Anaerobacillus sp. CMMVII: one gene and its partner. The protein of the gene in region 1 interacts with the protein of each later gene in a pairwise test. Links are inferred from orthologs where the notes say so. Each region holds a gene or a part of one and is shown on either strand. Other genes may lie near its edges.

Region 1 (6,148 bases):
TTTGCGCCACCTAGTGGAAGCTATCGACAGGATGTTGTTGATATTGCGAGAAGTATGGATATGTATACAATCCTCTGGACGGTTGATACAGTAGATTGGCGAAATCCGGAGCCTACAGCTATGGCTGGTCGTGTTCTACAAAAGGTAGAGCCAGGGGCGATGATTTTAATGCATCCAACAGCAAGTAGCGTTGGAGGATTAGAACAGCTTATAACTGGCTTAAAGGCTAAGGGGTATCAAATTAACACTGTTACGAATCTTCTTAGCGAGGAGAGAACGAGTGTTCCAAGTGAAACTCTAGAGTCATATTGAACAATTAGGAGGAAATTAGATTGATACAAAAGTTCGAAACTCCCAACGGTCTTAGAATCGTGTTAGAGAAAATCCCTACGGTAAGATCTGTTTCTATCGGAATTTGGATCGGAACAGGCTCTCGCTTTGAGACTGCAGAAGTAAACGGGGTCTCACATTTTTAGAGCATATGTTTTTTAAAGGTACAAAAAAGCGTTCTGCACAAGAAATTGCAGAAGCCTTTGATGGAATCGGTGGTCAGGTAAATGCGTTTACATCTAAAGAGTACACATGTTACTATGCTAAGGTTTTGGATGATCATGCCGAGATCGCTCTTGACGTCTTATCAGATATGTTTTTTCACTCCCTATTCGAATCAAAAGAGTTAGAAAAAGAAAAAAATGTTGTTTCTGAAGAAATTAAAATGTATGAAGATGCTCCTGATGATATTGTTCATGATTTGTTAGCTCAAGCAAGCTACGGATCTCATTCTTTAGGATATCCAATTTTAGGAACTCAAGAAACGTTGAATTCATTCTCTGAGAAAACGTTAAGAGATTATATGAATGATCAGTATACTGCCGAAAATGTAGTAATATCCGTAGCTGGTAATGTTGATGAAGAATTTGTCAAACAAATAGAGGCAATCTTTAAAGATGTTAAAAAGAGTGAAACAAAGCGTGAATATATTGCTCCTACATTTTTAGCTGAAAAAATGGTTCGTAAAAAAGAAACAGAGCAAGCACATCTGTGTTTAGGTTTTAATGGCCTTGCTATTGGCCACGAAGATATATATAGTCTTGTTCTTCTCAATAATATTTTAGGTGGAAGTATGAGCAGTCGCTTATTCCAAGATGTTAGGGAAAAGAAAGGGCTTGCTTATTCCGTCTTTTCCTATCACTCTTCGTATCACGATAATGGGATGTTAACTGTGTATAGTGGAACGGCCCCTCATCAACTTGATGAACTATACGAAACGATTATGGCAACACTTAATAGTATTTCTAAGCAGGGAATTACTGAAAAAGAGTTAACAAAAGGGAAAGAGCAATTAAAAGGTAACTTAATGTTAAGTTTGGAAAGTACGAACAGTCGAATGAGTCGAAATGGAAAAAATGAACTGCTTTTAAAACGTCATCGTTCTTTAGATGAAATGATTGAGGAGATCAATAGCGTTTCGATTTCTAATGTTAATAAATTAAGTTCAGAACTGTTTAGTCATCCGTTTTCAATCGCCTTAATTAGTCCACAAGGACAACTTCTTAGTAGCATGAAATAAAATTCTCAAAAAATACCGACTCTTGTTGGTATTTTTTTTTATTGTCCACATAAAAATGAAGTAGTTAGAGCTATATCCTCAAACTAGCTCCGCGGTGTGAATAGTTCAAATTAATCTAAGCTATGAATTAAGGGGGGACGTACGTGAGATTAAGTGAAATTAGCGGCAAAGAAATCATCGATTATGATAAAGGCGAACGGCTAGGTATGTTAGGTCAGACAGACCTTGTTATTGATGAAGAGACAGGGAAAATCGAATCGTTTATTATACCCTCGATGAAATGGTTTGGTTTAGGAAAGAAAGAAAAAGAAGTAACTGTTTATTGGCGTCAAATCATTAAAATCGGTGCAGATATGATTATTATCGATGTTGATAAGGAATAACGCTGTACTTTAACTGAATACGTTACGTCTAGGTGTTTGAAATTGAACCTTGAGGGACAGTAAAAGTCATGCATGATGCATGACTTTTTCTTTTGTAAAAGGCCCTGTAAACTTTGTGGCTTTTAGTAAAAGAGCGATTTATTAAAAGAGGCAATTGTCACCGATTAGTTCATTTATACATAATATGATTTTGAAATTAATAAGGAGTATTCCCCTGTGTAACGTTTTACAACGAAACAACAGTGAGAAAGGGGAGGAACAATGTTAACAGGGAAACATGTTGCAGTTATTGGTGGAGATGCAAGACAACTTGAAGTAATCCGCAAACTTATAGAGCTTGATGCAAAAATATCATTAATCGGCTTTGACCAACTAGACGAAGGGTTTGTTGGGGCTACTAAAGTTCAGCTTAGTCAGGTTGATTTTAGTACGATAGAAGCAATTGTGTTACCGGTCAGTGGAACAAGTTCAGAAGGCGAAATTGAAACCATTTTTTCTAATGAAAAAATTATCTTAAACGAAAACCACCTAAAAGCAACTCCAAAGCATTGTACAGTATTTTCAGGAATTAGTAATGAATATCTAAAAACGATCGTGCAAGCTGCCAAGCGAAAGCTGGTTGAATTATTTGAACGAGATGATGTAGCGATCTATAATTCTATTCCAACTATGGAAGGAACGCTAATGATGGTCATACAAAACACAGATATAACCATTCATCGTTCTAATATCGTAATTTTAGGTTTTGGTAGAGTGGGGATGTCAGTGGCGAGAGCTTTTCATGCCCTTGGTGCCAATGTAAAAGTAGCGGCACGTGAAAATCACCTACTAGCCCGAGTTTATGAAATGGGATTTCAACCGATTGAGTTGGATCAGCTAGCGAACGAAGTTTCAAATACTGATGTTTGTATTAATACGATTCCAGCTAGAGTACTAACTGCTACGGTATTGGCAAAAATGCCTACTCGTTGCCTAATTATTGACTTGGCTTCAAAACCAGGTGGTACAGATTTTCGTTATGCAGAAAAAAGGGGAATAAAAGCAATGCTTGCTCCCGGATTACCTGGGATTGTTGCCCCGAAAACAGCAGGGCAAATTATCGCAAATGTTCTTTCCAAATTGCTGCTAGAAGAACAAAACAACATTGAGGAGGAACAATCATGAAATTAAAAGGTAAACATATTGGATTTGGCTTAACAGGTTCCCACTGTACGTATAGTGCTGTTTTGCCTGAAATGAAAAGATTGGTTGATGCAGGCGCAAAAGTTACTCCATTTGTCACTCATACGGTCAAATCAACAGATACCAAATTCGGTGAAAGTGATGATTGGTTACGACAAATAAAGGAAATCACAAGTGAGGAAATTGTCGATTCAATTGTGAAGGCTGAACCATTTGGACCAAAGACTCCATTAGATTGTATGGTGATTGCCCCACTTACAGGTAACTCAGCTAGTAAATTTGCCAATGCATTGACTGATTCGCCTGTATTAATGGCTGCTAAAGCGACATTGCGAAACTTAAACCCAGTAGTTTTGGGTATTAGTACGAACGATGCTTTAGGCTTGAACGGGATGAATATTATGAAGTTAATGGCAACAAAAAACATTTACTTCATCCCTTATGGGCAAGACGATCCATTCAAAAAGCCAAACTCACTTGTGGCGAGAATGAGTGCGCTACAAGACACTGTCGAGGCGGCGATTGAAGGTAAGCAGTTTCAGCCTGTTCTAGTTGAACGATATAAAGATTAATCTTTCTCGCTACGAGAAACACAAGCCGTTTTCAATTGCCTTAGATTGTGATAAGATATTATCCATATGTATGGATATTTCATAAATAAAAACTTACGATTGTTAGCAGGTCATTGAATGTTTTATGAAAATTATTACTCGTAATTTACGAGTCTTAGAGACTTTGACGTGGCCCACAGGATGTGGGCGCTATGCGTCGAAGGGCTTTAATAATTAAATAAAACTAGCCAACTCTATACGAGAAATGGTAACAATCTATATACTATCTATTACTTTATTAGATGATAGTATAAGAAAATTTAGGCAGAAGAAATGTCTAAATTTTTAAATATAAGGAGGGAATTTTCACAATGGCAATGGAAACAGGATTTCATGTAGCGGTAGTTGGTGCAACAGGTGCAGTTGGAAAACAAATGCTTAAAACATTAGAGGAACGTAATTTCCCAATTTCGAAGCTTACATTACTATCATCTAAACGTTCTGCAGGAAAAACAGTAACTTTTAAAGGTGAAGAAGTAGTTATTCAAGAAGCTACTCCTGGGAGCTTTGAAGGAGTTCAGTTGGCTTTATTTAGTGCTGGCGGTTCTGTATCAAAAGCATTAGCACCAGAAGCTGTAAAAAGAGGGGCTATTGTTGTTGATAATACAAGTGCATTTAGAATGGACTCTAATATACCGTTAGTTGTACCGGAAGTAAATGAAGAGGATTTACACAAACATAATGGAATTATTGCTAACCCTAACTGTTCAACAATTCAAATGGTAGTGGCATTAGAGCCAATTCGTAAAAAATATGGACTTAAAAAAGTAATAGTTTCTACTTATCAAGCAGTAAGTGGAGCAGGTGCAAATGCGATTAAAGAAATGAAGGATCAAACAGCTGCGATACTAGCTGGCGAGGAATTTACACCTGAAATCTTACCTTGTGGTTCAGATGAAAAACACTATCAAATTGCCTTTAATGCAATTCCACAAATAGATAAATTTCAAGAAAATGGCTATACATTTGAAGAAATGAAGATGATTAACGAAACAAAGAAGATTATGCATTTACCAGAGTTGCAAGTCGCAGCAACTTGCGTCCGTATCCCAGTTGAAACAGGCCACTCGGAGTCTGTTTACTTTGAGACAGAGTCAGTTGGCTTAACTGTAACAGAAATGAAAACAATGTTATCTGAGGCACCAGGTATTATCTTAGAAGACGATATTAGTCAGCAACTTTATCCAATGGCTGTTAATTCGGTAAATAAAAATGATGTATTTGTAGGTAGAATACGTCAAGATTTAGATAATAATACTGGTTTCCATATGTGGGTTGTTTCTGATAATTTATTAAAAGGCGCAGCCTGGAATTCAGTACAAATCTCAGAAAGCTTAGTGAAGTTGGGATTATTAAAATAATAGGATGAAAGGCTGACATGAAAAGTGCGTAGGTAGCCCAGAAGTAAAAAGATAAACGCTTGTTTATCTTTCGGAGCTAGGTTCTTTTTTGTCAGCCTATTCCTTAGCTCTAGAAATCTAGAGCTTTTTAAGGGTAACCAGAAAAAACAATATTCATGAAAAATTGACTATATAGGTGTATAAAAAGAGGTGTGGTATGAAGATCATTGTTCAAAAATTTGGTGGAACTTCACTAAAGGATGAAGAATCAAGATCACAGGCAGCTGAACATGTTTTAGCTGCAGTAAAAGAAGGTTATAAAGTTGTGGTGGTTGTTTCCGCTATTGGTAGAAAAGGAGATCCGTATGCAACGGATACACTTCTTAATTTAGTGGGAGGAACAGCAAACAACCATGTCGCAAAGCGTGAACTTGATTTATTAATGTCTTGCGGAGAGTTAATCTCTTCGGTAGTTTTTTGCAATTTACTTGGTTCTCTAAATATTAAGTCCATGGCGATGACTGGAGCTCAAGCGGGTTTCAGAACAAATGAAGATTTTTCAAATTCAAAAATTGTTGAAATGAAGTGCGATTATTTAGTAGAGAATTTAAAAAATCATGATGCGATCGTGGTGACTGGCTTTCAAGGTGTAACAGAAAATGGTGAATTGACAACGTTGGGAAGAGGTGGTAGTGATACTTCGGCGACTGCTTTAGGTGCAGCTCTTCAGGCAGAGTGGGTTGATATTTTTACAGATGTTGAAGGACTGATGACAGCAGATCCGCGAATTGTTACAGACGCAAAGTCCATCTCAACACTCACTTATAATGAGGTTTGTAACATGGCCTATCAAGGTGCTAAGGTTATTCACCCTCGCGCAGTAGAGATTGCGATGAATGCAAAAGTACCACTTAAAATTCGCTCGACCTTCTCTAAGTTAGAAGGAACACTTGTAACAGCTAATCCTGGAAAAAAAGCGGGCATGGATGTTGAAGAAAGATTAGTTACAGGTATTGCTTATGTATCAAATGTTACGCAAATAAAGGTTTTGGCCAAAGAGGG
Region 2 (7,653 bases), on another replicon or contig:
TATGGTTACTAATTCCTCTGCAGCCTTCTTTAAATCCTCATCCTCGATGGTTTCTAAAATAGTAGTAATTAGCAAAAATTCGTTATATGCCTCATCAATACTCTCTCGTTCTTTTTCGATCATTGATTTTCTTGTGACAGCTATTTCCTCAGCTTGAGTTGCTAACGCTTTAATTTCATCTAAATCAGCTAACCCTAAAATTTGGTCGTATAATTCATATTCATCATTTTCTGCTTTTGATAGCGGCTCTTGCTGTTCTTCAAATGGAGCTTCTAGACTAACAGCTTTTTCTAAATGATGATAGATCTCTTCGGCCGGATTAACTTTTGTACAGCCAACCACTACTAAAAAAAGGATTAGTATGCTCCCAAGTCTAATTTTTTTAAATGTAAACATCTCTAATTTCCCCCTTTATCAAAACTTTTCCATTTAGGGTGTTCCTTAAAACATTATACTAAATAATAACGTTTGACAACAGTTAAATGGACAATCCCTATCTTATATATATTTCCTTTACCTTTGTTTATTACATGTTTTTTTATATAAAAAACTATCGTAAAATTGGGTAAACATCCAACCAGAGATATTTTAACTGCATAGCATATTATTAAATCGCAAGCAAAAAGCGATTAAACTTTTATGAGGAGGAATTTAATATGTACGGACACGGATGTTGGGACCCATGTGGTATGGGCTATGGAGCTCCAGTTGCAGCACCAGTACACAGAGGTGGAGCAGGCTTCGCTTTAATCGTAGTACTGTTCATTTTATTAATCATTGTAGGTGCAGCTTGGTATCCTAGAGCTTAGTATTATCTTATGAAAGAACGAGAGTCTTCTGCTCTCGTTTTCTTTCTTTTTTTTCCAATGAATAGTATAGTATTAACATTAAATATATTTACTAATAAAAAATACCTAGGGAATTGTAAGGAGTTGTGTGTAAATGATTACTATGAAAGACGTCATAAAAGAAGGTCATCCAACCTTACGAAAAATTGCTGAAGAAGTTTCTATACCAGCGTCTCACGAAGACAAAGAAACTCTAAAAAAAATGATGGACTTTTTACATAATAGCCAAAACCCGGAAATTGCAGAGAAATTTAACCTCAGACCAGGCGTTGGAATTGCCGCACCACAGATAAATGTGTCAAAACGAATGATCGCGGTTTTAGTTACAGACCAAAACGAAAATTTATATGAGTATGCTTTATTCAACCCTAAAATTGTTAGTCATTCAGTAGAGATGACAGAATTAGAAAATGGCGAAGGGTGTTTATCTGTCGATAGAGATGTTCCTGGTCTCGTACCACGATATGCAAGAATTACTGTTCAAGGTACAACTATTGATGGGGAAGGAATTTCGATCCGTCTACGCGGACTTCCAGCAATCGTTTTTCAACATGAAATCGACCACTTAAATGGTGTTATGTTTTACGATAGAATTGAAGAAGCAAAGGACCCATTTAAGCAACCTGTCCCAGAAGCATTTAAGTAAAATAACAGTAAGAGATAGACAAAAATGTCTATCTCTTTTTTTATTTTTTATTGCTAGCTATTGAAAATATATAGCGGTTAAAAACTACTATGTTTCATCGTTTTTATTTTTTGGTCGTCTTTTGAGAATAAATAAGCTTTTGGGAATAATTTATTTTTCCCCATGCTTATTTATTCTCGAAAGCTTCACGCTTGGTTACGACCTAAAAGCTAATAGCAACAATCTTTTAGAAAGGCTGTTTTGGTAAAGTTTGTTGCTTTCGTAAAAATCCCAAAAGTCGGATTTTTACACAAAAATACTAAGATTTCACAACTTATTAAGTAAGCACTGCTCTTTTCTTACTTATTGTATTCGGTGATATCTTCATCTATGGATTTTAAAAAGCAACAATGTTTTAGAAAAGAGCCTTTAGAAAAGAGCGTATTTTTAAAACCTAAACTTTTAAGTGACTTAAAAATCATAAAAAATTATGTTCTTCAGTTTTTTCCATTCATGAGTTCTCCTATCTAACACATACTAACTCAAAGAAAACTTTCGGTTATAAAGGAGGCTACAATAGTGTTAAAAAGATGGCGTGAAAAATTATTGAAAAAATGTCGGGATCTTCTACCACAAAAACGGCTATTAGAATCGTAATACTATTCTTTTTTCTACCTAAATTTGTTATCTAATGAAAAATAATGTATGATGCTAATTATCATTGTTTTCTTTCTTCATAATTATAAGCTTATCCAATTAAATGATTGAGTAAAGTTTCTGAGAAACTACACCAAAATTATTGATTTTAGCATTCAAAAAGAAAAACATGAAAAAATAACCAGTATCATTTATAATAATGAAAGATAAATTAACGATTTTTAAGGAGAGGTTTAAATGATTTACAAAGTACTATACCAAGAAAGACTTATTGAAGTTCCAGTAAGAGAAAAAACACAATCCCTTTACGTTGAAGCTAGTTCTGAAATGGAAGTAAGGCAAATGTTAGCCCAAAGGCCATATAATATTGAATTCGTTTTACCAGTAGATGGGGATTACTTAGAATACGAAAAACAGAACGAAAATTTTAAAGTGGAGAATGTGTAAAATTATGAAGCAGGTAAAAAACAATCAAACTGCCGTTTTTGCTCTAGGTGGACTGGGCGAAATCGGAAAAAACACATATGCAGTGCAATTCCAAGATGAAATTATTTTAATTGATGCCGGGATAAAATTTCCAGAGGATGAGTTACTTGGAATTGATTATGTAATCCCTGACTACACTTATTTAGTCAAAAATGTCGATAAAATCAAAGGATTATTTATAACCCATGGACATGAGGATCATATAGGTGGTGTTCCCTACCTACTAAGACAAGTTAACATTCCAATCTACGGAGGGAAATTAGCGCTTGGCTTATTAAAAGGGAAATTAGAGGAGCATGGTTTATTAAGAAAAACAAAGATGTATGAGATCAAAGAAGAGGACATCATAAAATTCCAAAAAGTATCGGTATCATTTTTTAGGACAACCCACAGTATCCCTGATTCATACGGGATAGTTGTAAAAACTCCTCCTGGTAATGTCGTTCATACTGGCGATTTCAAATTTGATTTTACACCTGTTGGAGAGCCGGCAAACTTAACGAAGATGGCTCTAATTGGACAAGAAGGGGTACTTTGCCTTTTGTCTGACAGTACTAATAGTGAAGTCCCTGGCTTTACAATGTCAGAACGTAAAGTTGGAGAAAGCATCGATAGCATCTTCCGCAAAGTTGATGGTAGATTAATATTTGCTACCTTTGCATCAAATATTCACCGTCTTCAACAAGTTGTCGAATCAGCTGTTACTAATAACCGTAAAGTAGCCGTTTTCGGAAGAAGTATGGAAAATGCAATTACTATTGGGCAGGAATTAGGTTATATAAAAGCACCCAAAGGTACCTTTATAGAACATAATCAGTTAAATAAATTACCAGCAAATGAAGTTACTATATTGTGTACTGGAAGCCAAGGTGAACCAATGGCTGCATTATCCAGAATTGCATTTGGCACTCACCGTCAAATACAAATTATCCCTGGAGATACTGTTGTTTTCTCTTCGTCACCTATTCCAGGAAACACACTAAGTGTAAGCAAAACAATAAATCAATTATATCGCGCTGGAGCAGAAGTAATTCACGGTTCTTTAAGCGACATTCATACTTCTGGTCACGGCGGTCAGGAAGAGCAAAAGCTGATGCTTCGTCTAATGAAACCAAAGTACTTCCTGCCAATTCACGGCGAGTATAGAATGTTAAAAATGCATGTACGACTTGCTGTTGATTGTGATGTTCCGGAGGAAAATTGTTTTGTGATGGATAATGGAGAAGTTTTAGCTTTAGGTCAAGACGAAGCCGCTATAGCGGGTAAAGTGCCTTCCGGATCTGTATATGTCGATGGGAATGGTATTGGTGACATTGGTAACATAGTTTTACGCGATCGAAGAATTTTATCTGAAGAAGGACTGGTTGTCGTTGTCGTTAGCTTGAATATGAAAGAATTTAAGGTAACAGCAGGACCTGATATTATTTCAAGAGGTTTCGTCTACATGCGCGAATCTGGGGACTTAATAAATGATGCTCAAGCTTTACTCGCAAAACATCTTCAGGCAATAATGGACCGTAAAACATCTCAATGGTCTGAAATTAAAAATGAAATTACCGATGTATTAGGACCGTTTCTATATGAAAAAACGAAGCGTAAACCAATGATCTTACCAATTATTATGGAAGTATAATACATTTGAACTCCCTTCCTTGTTGGTGATTTATTAGATAGAGCCTATAATATTTTAAAGCCAAAAAAAGACGAAAGGGCTAAAAATCCTTGTCGTCTTTTTTTGTAGTTTTAATCTTTATCAAATAGGGCATCTTCTAATTTATTTATATCAACCACGGCTCCGATGACAATTAGGATATCGCCACTTAAAACTTTCTCTGTCCCATAAGGAGAGACATTAATGATACCTTCTCTTTTAATCGCCATGATGTTTACTCCGTATTTGGCTCGAATATTTAACTCAACCAATGATTTATTGTTCATCTTCTCTCCTGCAATTAGCTCAACAATACTATAATCCTTCGATAACTCTAGATAATCTAGGACATTTTTTGAGACAATATTATGGGCAATACGGATCCCCATATCTCTCTCTGGGTGAACCACTTTATGGGCCCCAATTTTGTTTAACACTTTCTCATGATAATCATTCTGAGCTTTTACTGTTATATGCTTGACTCCAAGTTCATCTAGAATTAGTGTTGTCAGGATACTTGCTTGTATATTATCACCAATTGCTACGATAACATGATCAAAATTTCGGATACCAAGACTTCGTAAAGCACCTTCATCAGCCCCATCGGCAACTACAGCATGAGTAACTATGGAGGAAAAGTTATTAACTTTATCTTCGTCTGTATCTATCGCAAGAACTTCCATCCCTTGATCGCTTAATGATTTACAAATACTTCCACCAAATCTACCTAATCCAATAACCGCAAACTGTTTTTTCATAGAGCCGTATTTCCCCCATTCATTGAAAAACTTCCAATTAGCTTATCTTGTTATTATCATATCATAATATTTAAAATGTTATAGTAATTGAAGTTTAAAATTGAAGGGAAAACTTAATTTAAAACAATCGGTTCCAAGTTTGCTGTCCAACAATACCATCAATTCTTATTCCCGATCTTCTTTGAAAGTCTCTAACAGCTCGTTCTGTGTTAGGACCATAAATCCCGTCAACCTGAACATTTAACGCTCGTTGAACATGTTTGACATCCTCACCACGCAGCATTGGACTTTGAACTGATAATAACCTCTCATATGTTGGTTGGTTACCTGCCAGCCGATCAAGAGCTCTCCAAGTAATCGGACCTACGATCCCATCAACAGCTAAATTGTTTCTCCGTTGAAACTCCATGACTCTATTTTCTGTACCCGGCCCATATATCCCATCTATTAATGCACCAACCTTTTCTTGAACTTCAGCAACATCTTGCCCACGCATCATCGGTTGCATCAAACGCAACATTCTACGAGTTTCACCACTAAATTGCTCCTCACGTGCATCAGGCTCATCTGAAGGTGCTCCATGCTCAATCTGTTCTCCTGAAGCATTAAAATTGTCTAATGCTCTTCTTGTTTCAGGACCAACTACTCCATCTACAACTATTCGAGCACTTCGTTGAAATCTCTGTACTGCATCGACAGTTAACGGCCCAAATATCCCATCGATAGGACCTGGTTCAAATCCTAAATTATTTAGTCTTTGTTGAATTGCTCTTACATCATCTCCACGGTCGCCTTGGCTCAAAATTGTTCGATTCGTTGGTTGTGAAGGAATAACAATAGGTGAACTAGTAGGAATAGCCCTACCTTCTCTAAGTGACGCTCTAAATTGTTCCATACTAATAGAAGGACATGGTTTCCAAGCATACCCCGGAAACTCAATATGCCCCCAAACATCCTCAACTGATAGATTAAAATCATTCAATAACTTCCTCACCAACTTAAGCGTTGCATTCCTTTGCGCTCTTTCGAGAGTTTGAGTTCGAAAGTCACCGACCATACAAATCCCTAAGGCTCTGCCATTACTATTACCAACATGATAACTCACTACCTCAGGATCATGACAAAGGTCTATCGAGCCATCTTTATTGACAACATAATGGTAGGCAATACCAGGCCAGTCAAGTGAATTAACATGATATCTGGCGAATGCCTCTGCACTACCAGATGTTGTTGCGCTGTGGTGAATGGCAATATTACGAATTTCTGAAATTGCCCTTCTTCGATACCTTTTGCTTGGATGTCTAACTAAACTATTTCGTTTATCATTTATATTCATAAAAAAATCACCTCTTTCTATATATACAAAATAATCCAGAAATAGGTGACTTTTTTTAAGTTGAGAGTTTAAAGTGTTGAGTGTTGAGTTGTTTAAAAGTAATGCTTCGCAGCTTTACAGAAAAAACTTTCAACTATACACTCTAAACTATTATTCTTCTTTTATCCCTAGCACACGATTCACACGCTTAGTAAGCATCTTCATTCCTCCACCACCAGCTTGAAAATGACGAAGTTGTCCTTCACTATCAAATACATAGTATGAAGGTACATATTTATTTTCAAAAGCATCTGTCAGTTTATGAGCACTATCAATATAGATCGGTTGTGTAATGTCATGTTCATGAGCTACTTTTTTTATTTCTTCCATATCAAGGTCTTTTTCTGAACGTGGCATATGGACCGCAATGACATTTAATTGGTCCTTATATTGATCTCGAAACTCGTTGACACTATGCATTGCTTCTTTACATAGATGACAACTTATAGACCAAAAGTGAAATAATGTTGGTTTCTCCCCAACTAAGTCTTCTCTTGTTACTTCACCATTTAACCACTCAGTAGCACCAGTTAGTTCAGGCATTTGTGATCTTAACTTCATAACATCAACTCCTAAATAGTGTAAGAAAAGGTCTAACAATTTGCTAGACCTTTCATTAAATCTCTAATTAAAGTGTTTCTTGGCCGGGCTTCCAGTTTGCTGGACATAACCCACCAGTTTGAAGTGCTTGAAGCACACGCAAGGTCTCATCAACATCGCGACCAATATTATTGTGGTTAACTACTGAATACATTAACTCTCCTTCTGGGCTAATAATGAATAACCCACGTAGAGCAATTCCAGCATCTTCGATTAGTACACCATATTCTCTGGAGACAACATGGTTAGTATCCGCTGCTAAAGGATACTTTAGCTCTCCTAACCCATTAGAATTTCTGTCAGTGTTGATCCATGCTAAATGTGTATGAATAGTATCTGTAGATACACCTATTACTTCGGTGTCCAAATCTTCAAACTCATCGAAACGGTCACTAACTGCTGTTATTTCTGTTGGGCATACGAAAGTGAAATCCATTGGATAGAAGAAAAGAACAGTCCATTTGTCGTTTTTCATATTTTCCTCTAGACTAACTTTACCAAACTCCTTATTAGGCATTACTGCGTCCATTTCAAATCTAGGTGCTTGCTTTGCTACCATTCTTTTGTCACTCATATGTAAAACCTCCTAAATTATTACCCATGTAGTGGGTTTTATCTTTATGTTGTAATTACGACTATAAAAGAATTAATAT

The links.
Region 2: the proteins of asd (region 1) and def interact in binary tests that used the Escherichia coli proteins (3 or more experiments, as listed by UniProt). The link is inferred for Anaerobacillus sp. CMMVII from one-to-one orthologs.

The regions. Positions count from the first base shown.
Region 1 is NZ_JACEHK010000016.1:148,316-154,463, forward strand. What follows is about bases 3,302-6,085. They hold asd (aspartate-semialdehyde dehydrogenase), read left to right. Parts: upstream 3,302-4,063; coding sequence 4,064-5,107; downstream 5,108-6,085. Other genes in these bases: H1D32_RS20875 (dipicolinate synthase subunit B), read left to right, coding at 3,302-3,707; dapG (aspartate kinase), read left to right, coding at 5,304-6,085. Also shown: H1D32_RS20855 (polysaccharide deacetylase family protein), read left to right, coding at 1-312; H1D32_RS20865 (YlmC/YmxH family sporulation protein), read left to right, coding at 1,714-1,953; dpaA (dipicolinic acid synthetase subunit A), read left to right, coding at 2,215-3,117; more of H1D32_RS20875, read left to right, coding at 3,114-3,301; more of dapG, read left to right, coding at 6,086-6,148.
Region 2 is NZ_JACEHK010000012.1:86,983-94,635, forward strand. What follows is about bases 1-2,718. They hold def (peptide deformylase), read left to right. Parts: upstream 1-942; coding sequence 943-1,494; downstream 1,495-2,718. Other genes in these bases: H1D32_RS16475 (YkyA family protein), read right to left, coding at 1-396; H1D32_RS16480 (YjcZ family sporulation protein), read left to right, coding at 657-809; H1D32_RS16490 (DNA-dependent RNA polymerase subunit epsilon), read left to right, coding at 2,368-2,577; rnjA (ribonuclease J1), read left to right, coding at 2,582-2,718. Also shown: more of rnjA, read left to right, coding at 2,719-4,249; H1D32_RS16500 (potassium channel family protein), read right to left, coding at 4,360-5,025; H1D32_RS16505 (peptidoglycan recognition protein family protein), read right to left, coding at 5,144-6,361; H1D32_RS16510 (redoxin domain-containing protein), read right to left, coding at 6,512-6,961; H1D32_RS16515 (peroxiredoxin), read right to left, coding at 7,029-7,574. UniProt on the Escherichia coli protein: Removes the formyl group from the N-terminal Met of newly synthesized proteins. Requires at least a dipeptide for an efficient rate of reaction. N-terminal L-methionine is a prerequisite for activity but the enzyme has broad specificity at other positions.